4 regions of the Rhodoplanes sp. SY1 genome follow, and region 3 is predicted to be linked to each of the others. Evidence: predicted binding sites of a transcription regulator. Region 3 holds the regulator's gene; each other region holds the start of a gene.
The links. Region 3 encodes PhoB, which activates phosphate uptake and scavenging genes when phosphate is short. Its sites were predicted from a motif close to TGTCATNNANCTGTCAT; they were not measured.
Positions count from the first base shown of each region.

Region 1: a site for PhoB is predicted at 1,901-1,917, ahead of phnD (phosphate/phosphite/phosphonate ABC transporter substrate-binding protein). Genes of this name have one in related genera too.
Region 2: a site for PhoB is predicted at 2,159-2,175, ahead of phnD (phosphate/phosphite/phosphonate ABC transporter substrate-binding protein). Genes of this name have one in related genera too.
Region 4: a site for PhoB is predicted at 1,881-1,897, ahead of phnC (phosphonate ABC transporter ATP-binding protein). Genes of this name have one in related genera too.

Region 1 covers NZ_JBEOMB010000007.1:40,377-44,328, forward strand. Annotated here, with positions in the region: gene phnC (phosphonate ABC transporter ATP-binding protein) at 1-805, opposite strand, end outside; gene phnD (phosphate/phosphite/phosphonate ABC transporter substrate-binding protein) at 843-1,802, opposite strand; gene ABTU92_RS02230 (ABC transporter substrate-binding protein) at 2,184-3,803, shown strand.
Region 2 covers NZ_JBEOMB010000033.1:2,327-6,278, forward strand. Annotated here, with positions in the region: gene phnC (phosphonate ABC transporter ATP-binding protein) at 1-127, opposite strand, end outside; gene phnE (phosphonate ABC transporter, permease protein PhnE) at 136-957, opposite strand; gene phnD (phosphate/phosphite/phosphonate ABC transporter substrate-binding protein) at 1,186-2,052, opposite strand; gene phnF (phosphonate metabolism transcriptional regulator PhnF) at 2,197-2,940, opposite strand; gene ABTU92_RS09920 (MarR family winged helix-turn-helix transcriptional regulator) at 3,084-3,662, opposite strand.
Region 3 covers NZ_JBEOMB010000100.1:55,097-59,048, reverse strand. Annotated here, with positions in the region: gene argF (ornithine carbamoyltransferase) at 1-5, opposite strand, end outside; gene ABTU92_RS22235 (aspartate aminotransferase family protein) at 2-1,222, opposite strand; gene ABTU92_RS22230 (GcrA family cell cycle regulator) at 1,586-2,086, shown strand; gene phoB (phosphate regulon transcriptional regulator PhoB) at 2,363-3,067, opposite strand; gene phoU (phosphate signaling complex protein PhoU) at 3,124-3,837, opposite strand; gene pstB (phosphate ABC transporter ATP-binding protein PstB) at 3,897-3,952, opposite strand, start outside.
Region 4 covers NZ_JBEOMB010000040.1:26,436-30,387, forward strand. Annotated here, with positions in the region: gene ABTU92_RS11765 (alpha-D-ribose 1-methylphosphonate 5-triphosphate diphosphatase) at 1-1,127, opposite strand, end outside; gene ABTU92_RS11770 (chloramphenicol acetyltransferase) at 1,124-1,822, opposite strand; gene phnC (phosphonate ABC transporter ATP-binding protein) at 2,073-2,885, shown strand; gene phnD (phosphonate ABC transporter substrate-binding protein) at 2,930-3,844, shown strand; gene phnE (phosphonate ABC transporter, permease protein PhnE) at 3,910-3,952, shown strand, end outside.

The sequences.
Region 1 (3,952 bases), on a different contig from region 3:
GCCCCGACGTGGACGCCTGACCGTCCTCGTCCGCCTCGGCCTCGCCCGCGCGCGCCGTGCGAGTCCAATCCTCCTCGCCGTAGATGCGGGTCAGCACCGTGGCGTCGAGCCCGGACGACGGCCCGTCGTAGACGACCTCGCCGGCCTTGAGCCCGACGATGCGGCAGAGGAACATCTGGGCGAGCGCGACGTCGTGGATGTTGACGATGGCGGCGAGGCGGCGCTCGGCGCAGACCTCGCCGATCAGCCGCATGATCTGCCGCGACGTCTTCGGGTCGAGGCTCGCGGTCGGCTCGTCGATCAGCAGCAGGTCGGGATCCTGCAAGAGCGCACGGGCGATGCCGACGCGCTGACGCTGGCCGCCAGAGAGCGCGTCGGCGCGCTTGTCGACGTGATCGAGGAGGCCGACGCGGTCGAGCGTCGCGAAGGCGTTGCGCACGTCGTCGGGCGGGAAGCGGCGCGTCAGGCTCCGCCAGAACGGCACCGTGCCGAGCCGGCCGGCCAGCACGTTCTCCATCACGGTGAGCCGCTCGACCAGCGCGAACTCCTGGAAGATCATGCCCATGCGGCGACGCAGGCGGCGCAGCGCGCGGCGCGACGCGCCCGTCACCTCGTCGTCGCCGAGCAGGATGCGGCCGGAGGTCGGCTCGACCAGCCGGTTGACGCAGCGGATCAGCGTCGACTTGCCGGCGCCCGACGGGCCGATCAGGCCGATCACCTCGCCGGCCGGCACCACGAGGTCGACGCCGCGCAGCGCGGCGTCGCCGGTGCGGTACTGCTTTCGCAAGCCCTCGATCCGCAGCATGCCGGCTCCACTCTCGCCCGTGACAGTGCTCGTCGGATCAGCCCTTGCAGTCGTAGGAGACGCCCATCGCCTTGTCGATGTCGCGCACCACCTCCCAATGCTGCTTGAAGGTGATCGGGATGAACTTCTCCTGCGGCGGCTCGGTCGACTGGAACTCCTTGAGCAGATCGCTGCCGGTCCAGTCGAACGAGAAGAACGCCTCCTTCACCTTGGCGGCCAGCTCGGGCTTCAGGTTGTAGACCATGCCGTAGCCGGTGGTCGGAAAGGTCTGCGACTTGTAGATCGAGACGAGCTGATCCTTCTTGACCACGTTGCGGGCCAGCATGCGCAGCATCACCGAGTTGGCGATCGCCGCCACCGGATAGTCCTTGTTGGCCACGCCGATCACCGAGTTGTCGTGCTTGCCGGAGAACACCGGCTCGTAGTCCTTGCCCGGCTCGAGCCCGAACTTCTCGCGCAACAGGGCGGACGGCGCCTTGTAGCCGGAGTTCGAGGTCTGCGACGTGAACGCCATCTTCTTGCCGCGGATCTCCTCCGGCTTGGTCACGCCGGAGCCCGGATACGTGATGATCTCCATCTCGTAGCCGTACTCGCCCTTGAGCGAGGCCATCATGGCGAAGGGCACGAAGCCCGAGCAGTTGACGGCGATCGGGTTCGACCCGGTGTTGAAGCCGGCGACGTGCAGGCGGCCGGCCCGCATCGCCTCGAGCTGGGCGGCGTTCGACTGCACCGGGAAGAACTGCACCTTCTTGCCCGTCACCTTCTCCATGTGGCGCAGGAAGCCGTCCCACACCTTGGCGTAGACGGCAGGGTCCTCGACCGGCGTGTAGGCGAAGATCAGCGTCGACGGATCCACCCACTGCTTGGGATCGGTCGGCGTGTCGGCGACGAGATCGCCGTCGGCGTCGGTGTAGCGGGCATCGAGCGCGGCGGCGGTGAACGGCTGCAGGGCGAGGGCGAGGGCGCCGAGAAGGGCGCCGAGGCGGCGAACGCGCATCGCGAAGTCTCCATGTGCGCCCCGTCGCCCACCGGCGGCTGTCCGATGACGCGCCGCGGCCGGGGCCGGGGTCCGAACCGATCGCGTAGGCCGCTCGTATTACAGTGATGTGACGATTGTGACCGGCGCCGCCGACGAGCGGCCCGAGCCGGAAGAACACTCTCAGGCCTGCCTACTCATTAGCCATACCGCCCTCTCTTGTATGCAATCGAGGCGCGCCTCACCCCCGGTCGGCCGACCTGGGCGCTCCCGTCCCCGGCGCACCTTCTCTCGCGAACTCAAGCGGTTGCGCCGTCGATGCGGCGCGCTCGGCCGAGTTGGCACGCGGCTTGCGGAATGTCTCTCGCCCCGCGCCCCCGCCCTGCCATTCGGAGAACGAGAATGAAGCGTCGTGACGTCCTCAAATCGATGACGGCCCTGGCGGCCGGCAGCATGCTCCCGGCCCCGGCGATCTGGTCGGAGGCCAAGGCGCAGGCCCGCAACGAGACGCTGCTGCTGGTCTCCGAGAGCGGGCCGAACAATCTCGACATCCACGGCGTCGGCACCAACCGCCCCGGCTACGAGGTCGCCTGGAACTGCTACGACCGGCTGATCTCGCACGGCACCAAGACCCTGGAGAACGGCGTCGCCTCCTACGACCGTGACAAGTACACGCCGGAGCTGGCCGAGGACTGGAACGTCACGGACACCTCGGCGACCTTCAAGCTGCGCAAGGACGCGACCTTCCACGACGGCACCCCGGTGACCGCCAAGGACGTGAAGTGGTCGTTCGACCGCGCCGTGACGGTCGGCGGCTTCCCGACCTTCCAGATGAAGGCCGGCTCGCTGGAGAAGCCCGAGCAGTTCGTCGTCGTCGACGACCACACCTTCCGGGTCGACTTCATCCGCAAGGACAAGCTGACGATCCCGGACATCGCCGTGATCGTCCCGTCGATCTTCAATTCCGCGCTGATGAAGAAGAACGCCACCGAGAAGGACCCGTGGGCGATGGAGTACGCCAAGGCCAACACGGCCGGCGGCGGTGCCTACAAGGTGACGAAGTGGACGCCCGGCACCGAGGTGATCTACGAGCGCAACGAGACCTGGAAGGGCGGGCCGCTGCCCAAGATCAAGCGCATCGTGTGGCGCATGGTGCCGTCCGCCGGCAACCGGCGCGCCCTGATCGAGCGCGGCGACGCCGACATCTCGTTCGACCTGCCCAACAAGGACTTCGTCGAGCTGAGCCAGGCCGGCAAGGTGGCCGTGGTGTCGAGCCCGATCGGCAACGGCATTCAGTACATCGGCATGAACGTGACCAAGCCGCCCTTCGACAAGCTCGAGGTGCGCCAGGCCGTCGCCTACGCGATCCCCTATCAGAAGATCATGGACGCCGTGATGTTCGGGCTCGCCAAGCCGATGTTCGGCGCGCCGGAGGGCGCCGCCCTCTCGGTCGCCTGGCCGCAGCCGCACGGCTATGTGACGGATCTCGCCAAGGCCAAGGCGCTGCTCGCCAAGGCCGGCCTGCCGAACGGCTTCGAGACGACGCTCTCGTTCGATCTCGGCTTCGCCGCCGTCAACGAGCCGCTGTGCGTGCTGGTACAGGAGAGCCTCGCCCAGATCGGCATCAAGGCGACCATCAACAAGGTGCCGGGCTCGAGCTGGCGCGCCGAGATGACCAAGAAGGAGATGCCGCTGATCTCCAACTTCTTCTCGGGCTGGCTCGACTATCCCGAGTACTTCTTCTTCTGGTGCTATCACGGCCAGAACGCGCTGTTCAACACCATGAGCTACCAGAACAAGGAGATGGACGCGCTGATCGACGCCGCCCGCAAGGCGGCCGCCGAGGGCGACACCGCCGCCTACGACAAGGACGTGAAGGGTTTCGTCGCCAAGGCGTTCGACGACGTGCCGCGCATCCCGCTGTTCCAGCCTTATCTGAACGCGGCGATGCAGAAGAACGTCTCCGGCTATCGCTACTGGTTCCACCGCCAGCTCGACTACCGCACGCTGAGCAAGGCGTGAGTGAGAGGCACGGCGCGCCCGCACGACGGGGGCGCTCCCTCTCCCCGCACGCGGGGAGAGGGGTGGGGTGAGGGGGCGCCTCCGTATCCACGAGATGCCCCCTCACCCGACATTCGCGCTGAACGCGCGAATGTCGACCTCTCCCCGCG
Region 2 (3,952 bases), on a different contig from region 3:
CGTGTCGCAGCGCGAAGGCGGCGGCCTCGTCCCGCGTGAGCGGGTCGGGCCGAGCCGCTGCCGCGGCCAGCGACGCGGGAGCGTCGAGCGCGAGGGCGGCGAGCGGCAGATGCGGATGGGCGGTCATGGGCGTCCTCACACCAGCCGGCGGCGCAGCCAGGCCGAGAGCTGGTCGATCACCGTCACCATGATCAGCACGATGACCGACAGGGTGAGCAGCTTCTGGAAGTCGAGCAGGTCGATCGCCGCCTTGATCTCGATGCCGATGCCGCCGGCCCCGACGATGCCGAGGATCGTCGAGGTGCGCACGTTCGCCTCCCACACGTAGAGAGACACCGAGGCGAGGCTCGGCAGCACCGAGGGCAGCATCGCGTAGCTGACGATCTTGGTGCGGTTGGCGCCCGACATGGCGGCCGCCTCGAGCGGTGCGTTCGGGATCGTCTCGATCGCCTCGGCATACAGCTTGGTGATCACGCCGACCGAGTGGACGATCATCCCGAGCACGCCGGCGAACGGCCCGAGCCCGACCGCGGTGACGAACAGTAGCGCGAACACCACCGTGTCGATCGCCCGGAATGTGTTGACGACCCAGCGCACCGGAAACGACAAGAGCGGCGAGGGCGTGACGTTACGGGCGACGAACACGGCGAGCGGGAAGGCGATCAGGGTCGCGGCGGCCGTGCCGACCGTCGCGATCGCCACGGTCTCGACGGCCCGCCAGGCGAACACGTCGAGATCGTCGAGATAGGGCGGCCAGCCCTTCGACGCCCATTCGAGGAGACGCGGAAAGCCGCGGGCGAGCGCGGCCGGGTTCACCTCGGCGAGCTTCAGGCAGAAGGCGAAGGCGACGGCGAGCCCCAGCAGCACCAGTGCCCGCACCACGACGGTGCGGGAGAACGGATCGATCCGCGGTTCCAGATAACGGCCGTCGGCGCCGCGGACGGGATGGTCGGTCAAGCCGAGACTCCTGAAATGATCATGTCGGCTCCGGCGCGGCATGCCGGGCTCGAAGCTCGTCCGTTTCCCGCGGACCCGATTCAAGTCACGTCGGACCGGACCGGATGGATCGGTCCCGATGTCCGCTCGTCCCCGCGAACGCGGGGACCCGGGAGCGGCACGGCACGACGCTCCTGGATGCCCGCCTGCGCGGGCATGAGCGGAAAGGGGAGCGCGGCGGACGGGGCTCTACGCCTTCAGCACGCCGAGCTCGCGGCCCATCTTCTCCAGCACCTCGTAGGGCGCGTGCGTGCCGGGCACGAAGCCCGTGTAGGGCCACGGCAGCAGCTTCTTCTGCTCGTCCGTGAGGCCGACCAGCGCGTCGCGCAACGCGACCCGCATCTCCTCGGGGAAGCTGCGGCGCACCGCGACGACCTCGTTCGGCAGCGGATCGGACTGCCACACCACGGTGTTGGAGTCGGCCTTGATCGTGCCGTTGCGGATCATCGTGTTGCGGTGGATGTCCCAGCCGGTGGCGAGGTCGACCTGGCCGTTGGCGGCGGCGACCTGGGCGGCGGCCGCCGAGGCGCCCTCGGCGTAGCGGCCGAAGAAGGTCTTGGGCTCGAGCCCGCGCTGGCGGAACCAGTGGGTCGGCACCATCCAGCCGGTGGTGGAGCCGACGTCGAGCATCTGCATCGAGAGGCCGCGCGCGTCGTCGGGCCACTTCTCGATCTTCAGCCCGGGGCGGGCGACGATGACGGCCCGATAGGTCGGCTCGCCGTTCACCAGCATGGTGCAGGCGATGCGCGCTTCGCCTTTGGCGCGCGCCAGCACGTAGCCCCACGGCCCCATCTGGGTGGCGTCGATCTGCTCGCTCGCCAGCGCCACCGAGATGCCGGCCCAGTCGTTGGCGACGGTCAGCTCGAGCCCGACCCCCATGCGGTCGGCGACGATCTTGTAGATCGGCTCCCACACCTTGCGGGTCTCGGCCTGGGTTGCCTGCTGGGGCGCGAGGCCGATCTTGATGGTCTGGCGCGACTGCGCGCGCACGGCCGGGGCGGCCAGCGTGGCTCCGACGGCGGCCGTGGTGGCGAGAAAGCGGCGGCGGTTCAACATGGGCTCGGTCTCTCCGGATCGGCGGGCCCGGAGGCGGACGGCACCGGGCCCGCGGACCCCGTGGCGCATCGACGGCCGGGCAACTTGTCTAGGTTATTTGGACAAGCTGACGGGGATGTGACACCGGAGCGCTCCCAGCGCGGCTCAAGGGCTGTCGACCCGGAACCGCAGCCGCCCGGCCGGCACCACGGCGGACCCGAACAGGATCGGCGCGCCGTCGCGCCCGGCGTCGATGTAGCTCATCACCATGACGGGCGTATCGGAGCCGACGGCCAGCGCCCGCGCCTCGTCGGCACGCGGCAGCCGGCCGTCGATCCAGGTCCTGGTCCGGAAGAACTCCGGATGGCCGAGCTCGGCGAGCGCCGGCGTGTAGCTGCGCAAGCGACGGAACGCCTCGTCGACGCCGGCGAAGCGGGCGTGCTCGAACACGTGGTAGCAGTAGGCCGACACACCCGGACCGGCGCGCCGCAGCGACTCGAGCACCAGGAGCTCGCTCCCCGGCGCGATCGCGAGCAGGGCGGCGAGCTCGGCGTTCGCGGTGCGCCGCGAGGACCGCAGCAGCTTGCCGTCGGGTCGCGCGGCGAGGCGCTGCTCGAACTCGCTCCACTTCGATTCGCGCGTCACCGCGTACTCGACCGGCCGCCGCGCTACGAACACGCCCTTGCCCTGACGGGCGACGACGAGCCCCTCGTCTGCGAGCCGGGCGAGCGCGACCCGCACGGTGTGCCGGTGCACACCGTAGGCCTTCGCCAGCTCCGATTCGGACGGTAGCCGGTCTCCCGGGCCGAAGAAGCCGGTGCGAATCTCGAATGTCAGGTCGATCTCGATCTGCCGCCACACCGGGATCGGCTCGCCCCGGCGAACGCGGCGGCGCGGCGCTGCCGACATGCCATCCTCCTGCTGCGCGCGCCTTGTGGCATGGAACCGCGCGGGAGGAAACGGGGCGGCCGCGTGGGAGCGGCCTCCATGGACGGATCGATCGGCCGCCGCGACGGCCGCGGATGACGGGCGACCACGCACGGGTCGCCCGGTCAGGGGCCGGCCGTGTCGCCCGTCATCTTGCGCAGGAGATGGACGAGCGCGACGCGCTCGACCGGCGCGAGGTCTCCCATCGTCAGCTCGGTGATGTGATGCGCGCTCGGCACCATGCGATCGATCATCGCCGAACCGCGGGCCGTGAGATGGACGATCACCTTGCGGCGATCGTCGCCGTCGGTCGTGATCGCCACCAGGCGGCGCGCGGTCAGCCGCTCGATGATGCCCCGGATAGTGCCCTGGTCGACCGCGGTCGCGCGTACCAGCTCGCTCTGCGAGCTCGGTCCGCGCTCTCGCAGGGTGCACAAGGTGACGAACTGCACGGCGGTGAGCTGAGCGTCCGCGGCGTTCTGCTGGAAGATGGCGACGTGGCGTTGGTAGGCGCGCCGCAGCAGATGCCCGATCTGCTCGCGGAAGTCGTAGGGGCGGGACGCCGCGGTGGCCGCGAGGGGAGGCGCGGAGCGCGCCGCCGCCGCGTCGGGCCGTGCGGCACGGCCGCGCCCGCGTGCCGCGGATCGCAACGCGGTCGCGGCACCGGCGACGTCCGATCGAGCCTTTCGATCCTTGTATGTCATGTGTCGCCGTAGCCTCTTCCGCGGGGTCCGCTCGATACCGACAGTAGTGTACACTCTTCACCCGACACAAGTCGCGCGGGCGCTTCCCAATTGAACGAATTCGCGCCGCATTGCTCGACGCGGCATCATGCGATGCACAAATTATGAAAGAGCGCAGGTCGACATTCCGGTTGTCGCGGCGCATCGCCCCGTATAGTGAGTACACTGTTCCAAACGCATCTTGTCGGACCTGCAGTTCCAGACGCCCGCTGTTCGAGAAGCCTGCTGGTCCAGACGCCTTCTGTGCAAAC
Region 3 (3,952 bases):
CTCACCCCTTCAGTCCTTCGAGTTTTGGCGCGACGCCTTGCGCGGCCCCGGCGGCGCGCTCGAGACGGGTCGCGGCCCGATCGATCCGGTCCACCGCCTCGGCGATCTCGGTCTCGTCGATGATCAGGGGCGGCAGAATGCGTACCACGTTATCGCCGGCGGCCACGGCGAGGAGCTTCTCCTCGCGCAGCGCCGTGATCAGCTCGTTGTTCGGCACCACGCAGGCGAGGCCGAGCAGCAGGCCCGCGCCGCGCACCTCGCGGACGATGGTCGGATGCCGGTCCACCACCTCGGCGAGCCGCTGCTTGAGCAGCAGCGCCTTGTGCTGCGCGGCCTCCAGGAAGCCGGGCGCCAGCATCACGTCGAGCACGGCGTTGCCGGCCGCGACCGCGAGCGGATTGCCCCCGAAGGTCGAGCCGTGGGTGCCGACCGTCATGCCCTTGCCGGCCTCCGCCGTGCACAGCACCGCGCCGACCGGGAAGCCGCCGCCGAGCGCCTTGGCGACGCCCATCACGTCGGGCGTGACGCCGACGCCCTGATGCGCGAACAGCGGGCCGGTGCGGCCCATGCCGGTCTGCACCTCGTCGAACACCAGGAGGAGGCCGTTCTGGTCGCAGATCTCGCGCAGGCCGCGGAGGAACTGCGGGGTGCCGACCCGCACGCCGCCCTCGCCCTGCACGGCCTCGACCAGGATCGCCGCCGTCTGCGGGCCGATCGCCGCCTTCACGGCGTCGAGATCGCCGTAGGGCACCTGATCGAAGCCGCCGGGCGGCGGGCCGAAGCCCTCCATGTATTTCTTCTGGCCGCCGGCCGCGAGCGTCGCCAGCGTGCGGCCGTGGAAGGCGCCCTCGAACGTGACGATGCGGTCGCGCTCCGGCGCGCCGTTCGCCGCGTGGTACTTGCGCGCGACCTTGATCGCGCCTTCCATCGCCTCGGCGCCGGAATTGCAGAAGAACACCAGGTCCGCGAAGCTCGCCGCGCACAGGCGCGCCGCGAGGCGCTCGGCGTCGGGCACGCGGAACAGGTTGGAGACGTGCCACACCTTCTCGGCCTGCGCCTTGAGCGCGTCGACCAGCACCGGATGGGCGTGGCCGAGGGCGTTCACGGCGACGCCGCAGTGACAATCGAGGTAGCGCTCGCCCGTGGTGGAGACGAGCCACGCGCCCTCGCCTCGCTCGAAGGCGAGGTCAGCGCGCGCGTAGGTCGGCAGCAGATGCGACATGGCCGAACTTCTTATGGCGACTCGTGAATCGAGCGGCCCACGAAATGAATCGTGCCGCCTCGGGGGCGGCACGGACGGTACATTTTAGGTCCGGGCCGCCCGGTGTCAACCGGACGCGCCGCATCCGTCATCGCACGTACGGACTCGAAAGGGCCATGAATTGTGGATGCAATACTGGGGACTCTTGCGGGGGACTCGCGCGATATTGTAGCGTTTTCTTCGCTATCATACGACATCTCGTGCGGCGGACTGCTCTCTAAGTTTCACGTCTGTTCCTGCGTACCCGCCGGTGGAGAGGCACCGCCGCGCGGCGATGACGGATTCGACGAGAGTGATCTCGCGCCACGGGGCGAAGAGGAACACATGTGGACCGACGAGCGCGTGGAACTTCTCAAGAAGCTTTGGAACGACGGTCTCTCAGCGAGCCAGATCGCCGTCGAGCTCGGTGGAATCACACGCAATGCGGTGATCGGTAAGGTTCACCGGCTGGGCCTGTCCGGGCGCGCCAAGAGTCCCGCGGCGGCGGTGCCGCGGGCCAGGAAGCCGCGCGCGGCGGCGCCGGTGCTGCGCGTCGCGCGGCCGGCGATGCGCGGCAACACGGCGCTGGCGCGCGCCCCCGTCTACGAGGTCGAGTACGAGCAGGAGGTCGAGGCGGTCGCCAATGTGGTGCCGATGGGCCAGCGCTGCACGCTGCTCGAGCTCGGCGAGGGCAAGTGCCGCTGGCCGGTCGGCGATCCCGGCTCGACCGACTTCTTCTTCTGCGGCGGCCGGACCAGCGAGGGGCTGCCCTATTGCGGCTACCACGCGCGGATCGCCTATCAGCCGGTCGACCGGCGCCGCGACAAGCGCCTCGGGCGGATCTGATCCGCGACGAGAACGGCGTCCGGCCCAGCCGGCCGCCGAAACGCCCTGCGCCGGACGACGAGACGGTGTGCGCCGGATGACGTCGTTGCGGGATCGCGCGGCGGCCTGCGGCCCCGCAGTCCGGCCATGTCGCCGATGCATTCCGCGCGATGTCGGGGGCGCACGCCGTTCGCGAGTGCCCCGCGAGGCATTCGAGCCGGTGAGCTGCGGCGGCTCGCGCCGCCGCTCGCGGTGTCACGCCGCAGGTATCACGTCGCAGGTATCACGCCCTGGGCGTCACGCCTCGGCGCCGCCGTAGCGGTCGTTGAGGGCGTAGCCGGCGCCCCGCACGGTGCGGATCGGGTCGGAACGCTGGCCGCGATTGAGCGCCTTGCGCAGCCGGCCGACATGCACGTCGACGGTGCGCTCGTCGATATAGACGTCGCGGCCCCACACCCGATCGAGAAGCTGCTCGCGTGAAAAAACGCGGCCCGGGTTCTCCATCAGGAACTCGAGCAGACGGAACTCGGTCGGGCCGAGCGGCACGTCACGCCCCGCCCGCGCCACCCGCTTCTTGTCGCGGTTGAGCTCGATGTCGCCGGCGGTCAGCACCGACGCGACCCGCTCCGGCTTGGTGCGGCGGAGCAGCGCGCGGATGCGGGCGAGCAGCTCCGGCACCGAGAACGGCTTGACGATGTAGTCGTCGGCGCCGGTGGCGAGGCCGCGCACCCGCTCGCCCTCCTCGCCGCGCGCCGTGAGCATGATCACCGGGAGCTGCTGCGTCTCGGTGCGGGCGCGCAACCGCCTGATCAGCTCGATGCCGGACAGGCCGGGCAGCATCCAGTCGACGATGGCGAGATCCGGGGGGCTCTCCTTGAGACGGAGATCGGCGTCGTCGCCGCGGCCGGCGGCGTCGACCGCGTAGCCCTCGGCCTCGAGATTGTAGCGCAGGAGCAGCGTCAGCGGCTCCTCGTCCTCGACGATCAGAATGCGCGCGGCCATCGGCTTCAAGGTCCTCTCGGGAATAGCGGTCGCCCGGCGGCGGAGGCGCGTGTCCGTCAGGCGTCGAACGGAACCACGGTGCTCGACGTCGTGTCGCTCTTCGGGCGCTCGTCGAGGAGCGACTTGCCCTCGATCATGTAGTAGACCGACTCGGCGATGTTGGTGGCGTGATCGCCCATCCGCTCGATGTTCTTGGCGCAGAACAGGAGGTGGATGCAGATGCCGATGTTGCGCGGATCCTCCATCATGTAGGTGAGGAGCTCGCGGAACAGCGAGTTGTTGACGGCGTCGATCTCCTCGTCGGCCCGCCACACGGCGACCGCCTTCTGCAGGTCGCGCCGCGCGTAGGCGTCGAGCACGTCCTTGATCTGCGACAGCACCAGCTCGGTCATGTGCTGGACGCCGCGCATCACCTGCTGGGCGCGGAACTCGTGATCGAGCACGACGACCCGCTTGGCGATGTTCTTGGCGAGGTCGCCGATCCGCTCGAGATCGTTGGAGATGCGCATCGCCGCGACGATGTCGCGCAGGTCGACCGCCATCGGCTGGCGGCGCGTGATGGTGAGCACCGCCTTGGCCTCGATCTCGCGCTGCAGCGCGTCGATGCGCGAGTCGGCGGCGACCACGAGCTGGGCGGCCGCGAGATCGCGGCGGTCGAGCGCCTCGGTGGCGTCGGAGATCTGCTGCTCCGCCATGCCGCCCATCTCGGCGACCATGCGGGCGAGATCCTGCAGGTCGGTGTCGAAGGCCTTGTGGGTATGTTCGCCCATCGGGGGATTCTCCGGAACGTCGGTTTCTCGGTCGTCGTCTTCGTCCGCCGCCACGGCGGTCACCCGAAGCGACCCGTGATGTAGTCCTGGGTCCGCCGGTCCTTCGGCGTGGTGA
Region 4 (3,952 bases), on a different contig from region 3:
ACCCGGGGCGCCGCCGCATGGCGGCGATCGATCAGCACGAGATCGCCACGGCAGCCCGGCGCGATGCGGCCGCGGTCGGCGAGCCCGGCCGCGCGGGCCGGCGCCTCGGCGATCAGCGACCACGCGGCGGCGAGCGGCAGCGTGCCGGAGGCGTCGAGGCGGAACGCCGCCAGCAGCGGCGCCGGATGGTAGTAGTCGGAGGCGAGCACGGTGCAGAGGCCGAGCCGGATCATCTCGGTCGCGCTCGTCCAGCCGGTGTGGCTGCCGCCCCGGACCACATTAGGGGCGCCGAACACGATCTCGTCGCCATGCGCCGCGGCCTCGGCGGCCGCCTCCACGGTGGTCGGGAACTCGGCGACCCGGCAGCCCAGCGCACGGTACCAGGCACGCTGCTCCGGGCTGGTGTCGTCGTGCGAGAGCAGCGGCACGCCGTGCGCGAGGGCGACGCCGGCGAGGCGCTCGATCGAGCCCGGGACCTCGTCGCGCCGCGCCACCACACGCGCGACGAGCTGCATGAACGCCTCGTGCGACAGGCCGGACCGCTCGACCATGCGGGCGAGCTTGGCGGCACGGCCGGTCGCCTCCACGGTCAGGGTCATGTGGTCGTTGAAGGCGAGGATGTCGATCCGGCGGGCCGCGAGCCAGTCGGCGATCTCGGCCTCGGCGTCGAGATTGAACGTCTCGTGCCGCAGGTGCAGGCGGGTGTCGGCGGCGAGCCCGGAACGCAGGTCCTCGATGGCGGCGACGAGCCGCCGCGCATTGTCGGCACCGCGCAATCCCGGCTCCCACGACCAGGTGACGCCGTGGAACACCGTGGTGATGCCGTTGGCGACAACCTGGCGGTCGGTCTCGTGGAGGGCGACGTCGAGCGGAAAGTCGACGCCCGGCCGCGGCATGATCTGGCGCTCGAAGGCGTCGCCGTGAATGTCGACGATGCCGGGCAGGACCAGCAGCCCGGTCGCGTCGAGGGTCGGCCCGCCGCTGTCGCGCCCGGCCGGGGCGATCGATCCATCTTGCATGACCTTCACGGTCGCGTCGGTGAAGCGCCCGTCGATCAGGACGGCGCCGCCCGTGACCACGAGGCCGGCAGGCGCTTCGTCACGCCCTGGAAACGCAGCGCTCGTCACGCCGTCACCTCGCTCTGGCCGCGGCCGCCCTGATCGCCGCCGCTGCCGGTCGTCACCGCCCGCGGCGCCGCCGCGGACCGGCTCTCGTAGGTGTCGAGGAAGGCTTCGATCGACAGCGCGCGAAAATCCGGCAGCGCGAGATGCAGCGCCTCGTGGCTCCAGTCCCACCAGGCGAGGCGGATCAGCCTCGCCGCGATGTGGTCCTCGAACCGCCGGCGCACGATCCGGGCCGGATTGCCGGCCACGATCGCGTAGTCGGGCACGTCCTTGGTGACCACCGCATTGGCCGCGACCACGGCGCCAGTGCCGATGCTGCGGCCCGCCAGGACGACGGCACCGTGGCCGATCCACACGTCGTGCCCGATGGTGACGTGACGGCTGCGCCGCCACGCGAAGAACGCCGCCTCGTCGGCTTCGCCGGGAAAGTAGGCGCTCGCCCGATAGGTGAAGTGCGATTGGCTGGCGCGTTGCATCGGATGGTTGCCGGGATTGATCCGGGTCATCGCCGCGACCGAGCAGAACTTGCCGAACGTCGTGTAGGCGATGTCGCTGTCGTTGACGACGTAGGAGTAGTCGCCGAGCACGGTCTCCAGCAGCTTGGTCCGGGGACCGACCTCGGTGAAGCGACCGAGCCGGCTGTCGCGCACGTCGGCGCTCGGGTCGATCAGCGGAACCGGAGACAGCGTCTTGCTCATGGCGGGGTCCTTCGAGGCCGGGCGGCCGGAACGCTGGACACGGTGTCGTGACACGCCGATATCGGCGCGATGACGAAACGCTGACCTTCCCCGATTTCACCCGGTCCGCAAGGCCTTCCGCGAGGCGGCACGCGATATCGTCGTCCCGATGCGACGCACGCCTGTCACATCGGAAGCCGATCATCCGCCGCATGCATCGGCCGTCCCATCGGACGTCTCATCGATGGGCCGGCGCACGAAGGGGTCGCTGATGCTCGTCGTCGAAGGCCTGTCCCGTCGTTTCGGCGTCCACACTGCGGTTGCGGACGCGTCGTTCGAGATCGAGCGTGGCGCGTTTGTCGGCGTCATCGGCCGCTCGGGCGCCGGAAAGTCGACGCTGTTGCGGATGATCAACCGGCTGATCGACCCGAGCGAGGGCCGCATCGTGTTCGACGGCGTCGAGGTGACGGCGCTGTCGGGGCGCGACCTGCGCCTGTGGCGCCGCCGCGCCGCGATGATCTTCCAGCAGTTCAATCTGGTCGGCCGACTCGATGTGCTGACCAACGTTCTGATGGGACGCGTCGCCACGGTGCCGTCGTGGCGCGCCGTGGTCGGCGCCTGGCCGGACGCCGACAAGGCGATCGCGCTCTCGGCGCTGGAACAGTTCGACATCGCCGGCCTCGCGGCGCAGCGCACCGAGACGCTCTCGGGCGGCCAGCAGCAGCGCGTCGCCATCGCCCGCGCCCTGGTGCAGGAGCCGGAGCTGATTCTGGCCGACGAGCCGATCGCCTCGCTCGATCCCCGCAACACCCGTGTCGTGATGGACGCGCTGCTGCGCATCAACAAGCATCTCGGCATCACGGTGCTGTGCAATCTTCATTCGCTCGACATCGCCCGCGACTATTGCGACCGGCTGATCGGCATGGCGGCCGGCGCCGTCGTGTTCGACGGCGCGCCGGCGCAGCTCACCGACGCGCTGGCGCGGGAGATCTACGGTCTCGAAGCCGCCGACGTGATCGATCACGCCCCCGGGCTCGACCCGCTGCGCCCCGGGGCGCCGGTCGGCGAAGCCGCCGCGGCCTGACCCCCTCCCGCTCTTCCCCTGACGACGACCACAGGAGACGTCGCATGCTCGACCGTCGCATCGTTCTCGCCGGCGCGCTCGCCGCCGCGCTCGCCGCACCCGCGGCGCTGGCGCAGGACTACAAGGCGCAGGTTCCGGAGCTGATCTTCGCCAAGGTCCCGGACGAGAACGCCTCCGGCACCACCGACCGCTGGACGCCGTTCGTCAACTATCTCGCCAAGGAGCTCGGCGTGAAGGTGACGCTGCGCATCGCCAACGACTACGCCGCCGTGGTCGAGGGCCAGCGCGCCGGCAACATCCACATCGCCATGTACGGCCCGGCCTCGTATGCCCGCGCCGTCATCACCGGCGCTCAGATCGAGCCCTTCGCCATCGAGGTCAGCGCCGACGGCACCAAGGGCTACTATTCGGTGCTCTACGTGAAGGCCGAGTCCCCGTACAAGAGCATCCAGGATCTGAAGGGCAAGAACCTCTGCCTGGTCGACCCGAACTCGACCTCCGGCAATAACGTGCCGCGCTACGCCATGCACAAGATGGGGCTCGACCCCGACACCTATTTCGCCAAGGTGGTCTATGCCGGCAGCCACGAGAACGCGGTGATCGGCGTGCAGCAGGGCACCTGCGACGCCGCCTTCAACTGGTGGAACGACGAGACCGAGTCGAACCTCAAGCGCATGGCCCGCAAGGGCATGGCAAAGGCCGAGGACTTCCGCATCGTCTTCAAGTCCGATCTGATCGTGAACTCGCCGATGGCCTATCTGACGGCGCTGCCGGCGGGCCTCAAGGCGGCGATCCGCGACGCGGTGCTCAATGTCGCGACCAAGGACAAGGCGGCCTTCGACGCCATCTACGACGGCAAGCAGCTCCCGTTCCAGGCGGTCAGCCACAAGGACTACGAGCCGGTGATCGAGCTCGTGCGGTTCGTCGACGACCTGCGCAAGAAGAAGAAGGCCTCCTGATCCGCGGACCGGGGCCGTCCCCGGACGGCCCCCGGTCCCGAAACGTCCCGCCCGAAACGTCCGCCATGGTCTCCGCCGTCGTCATCCTCGGTCCCGAGCAGCTCGAAC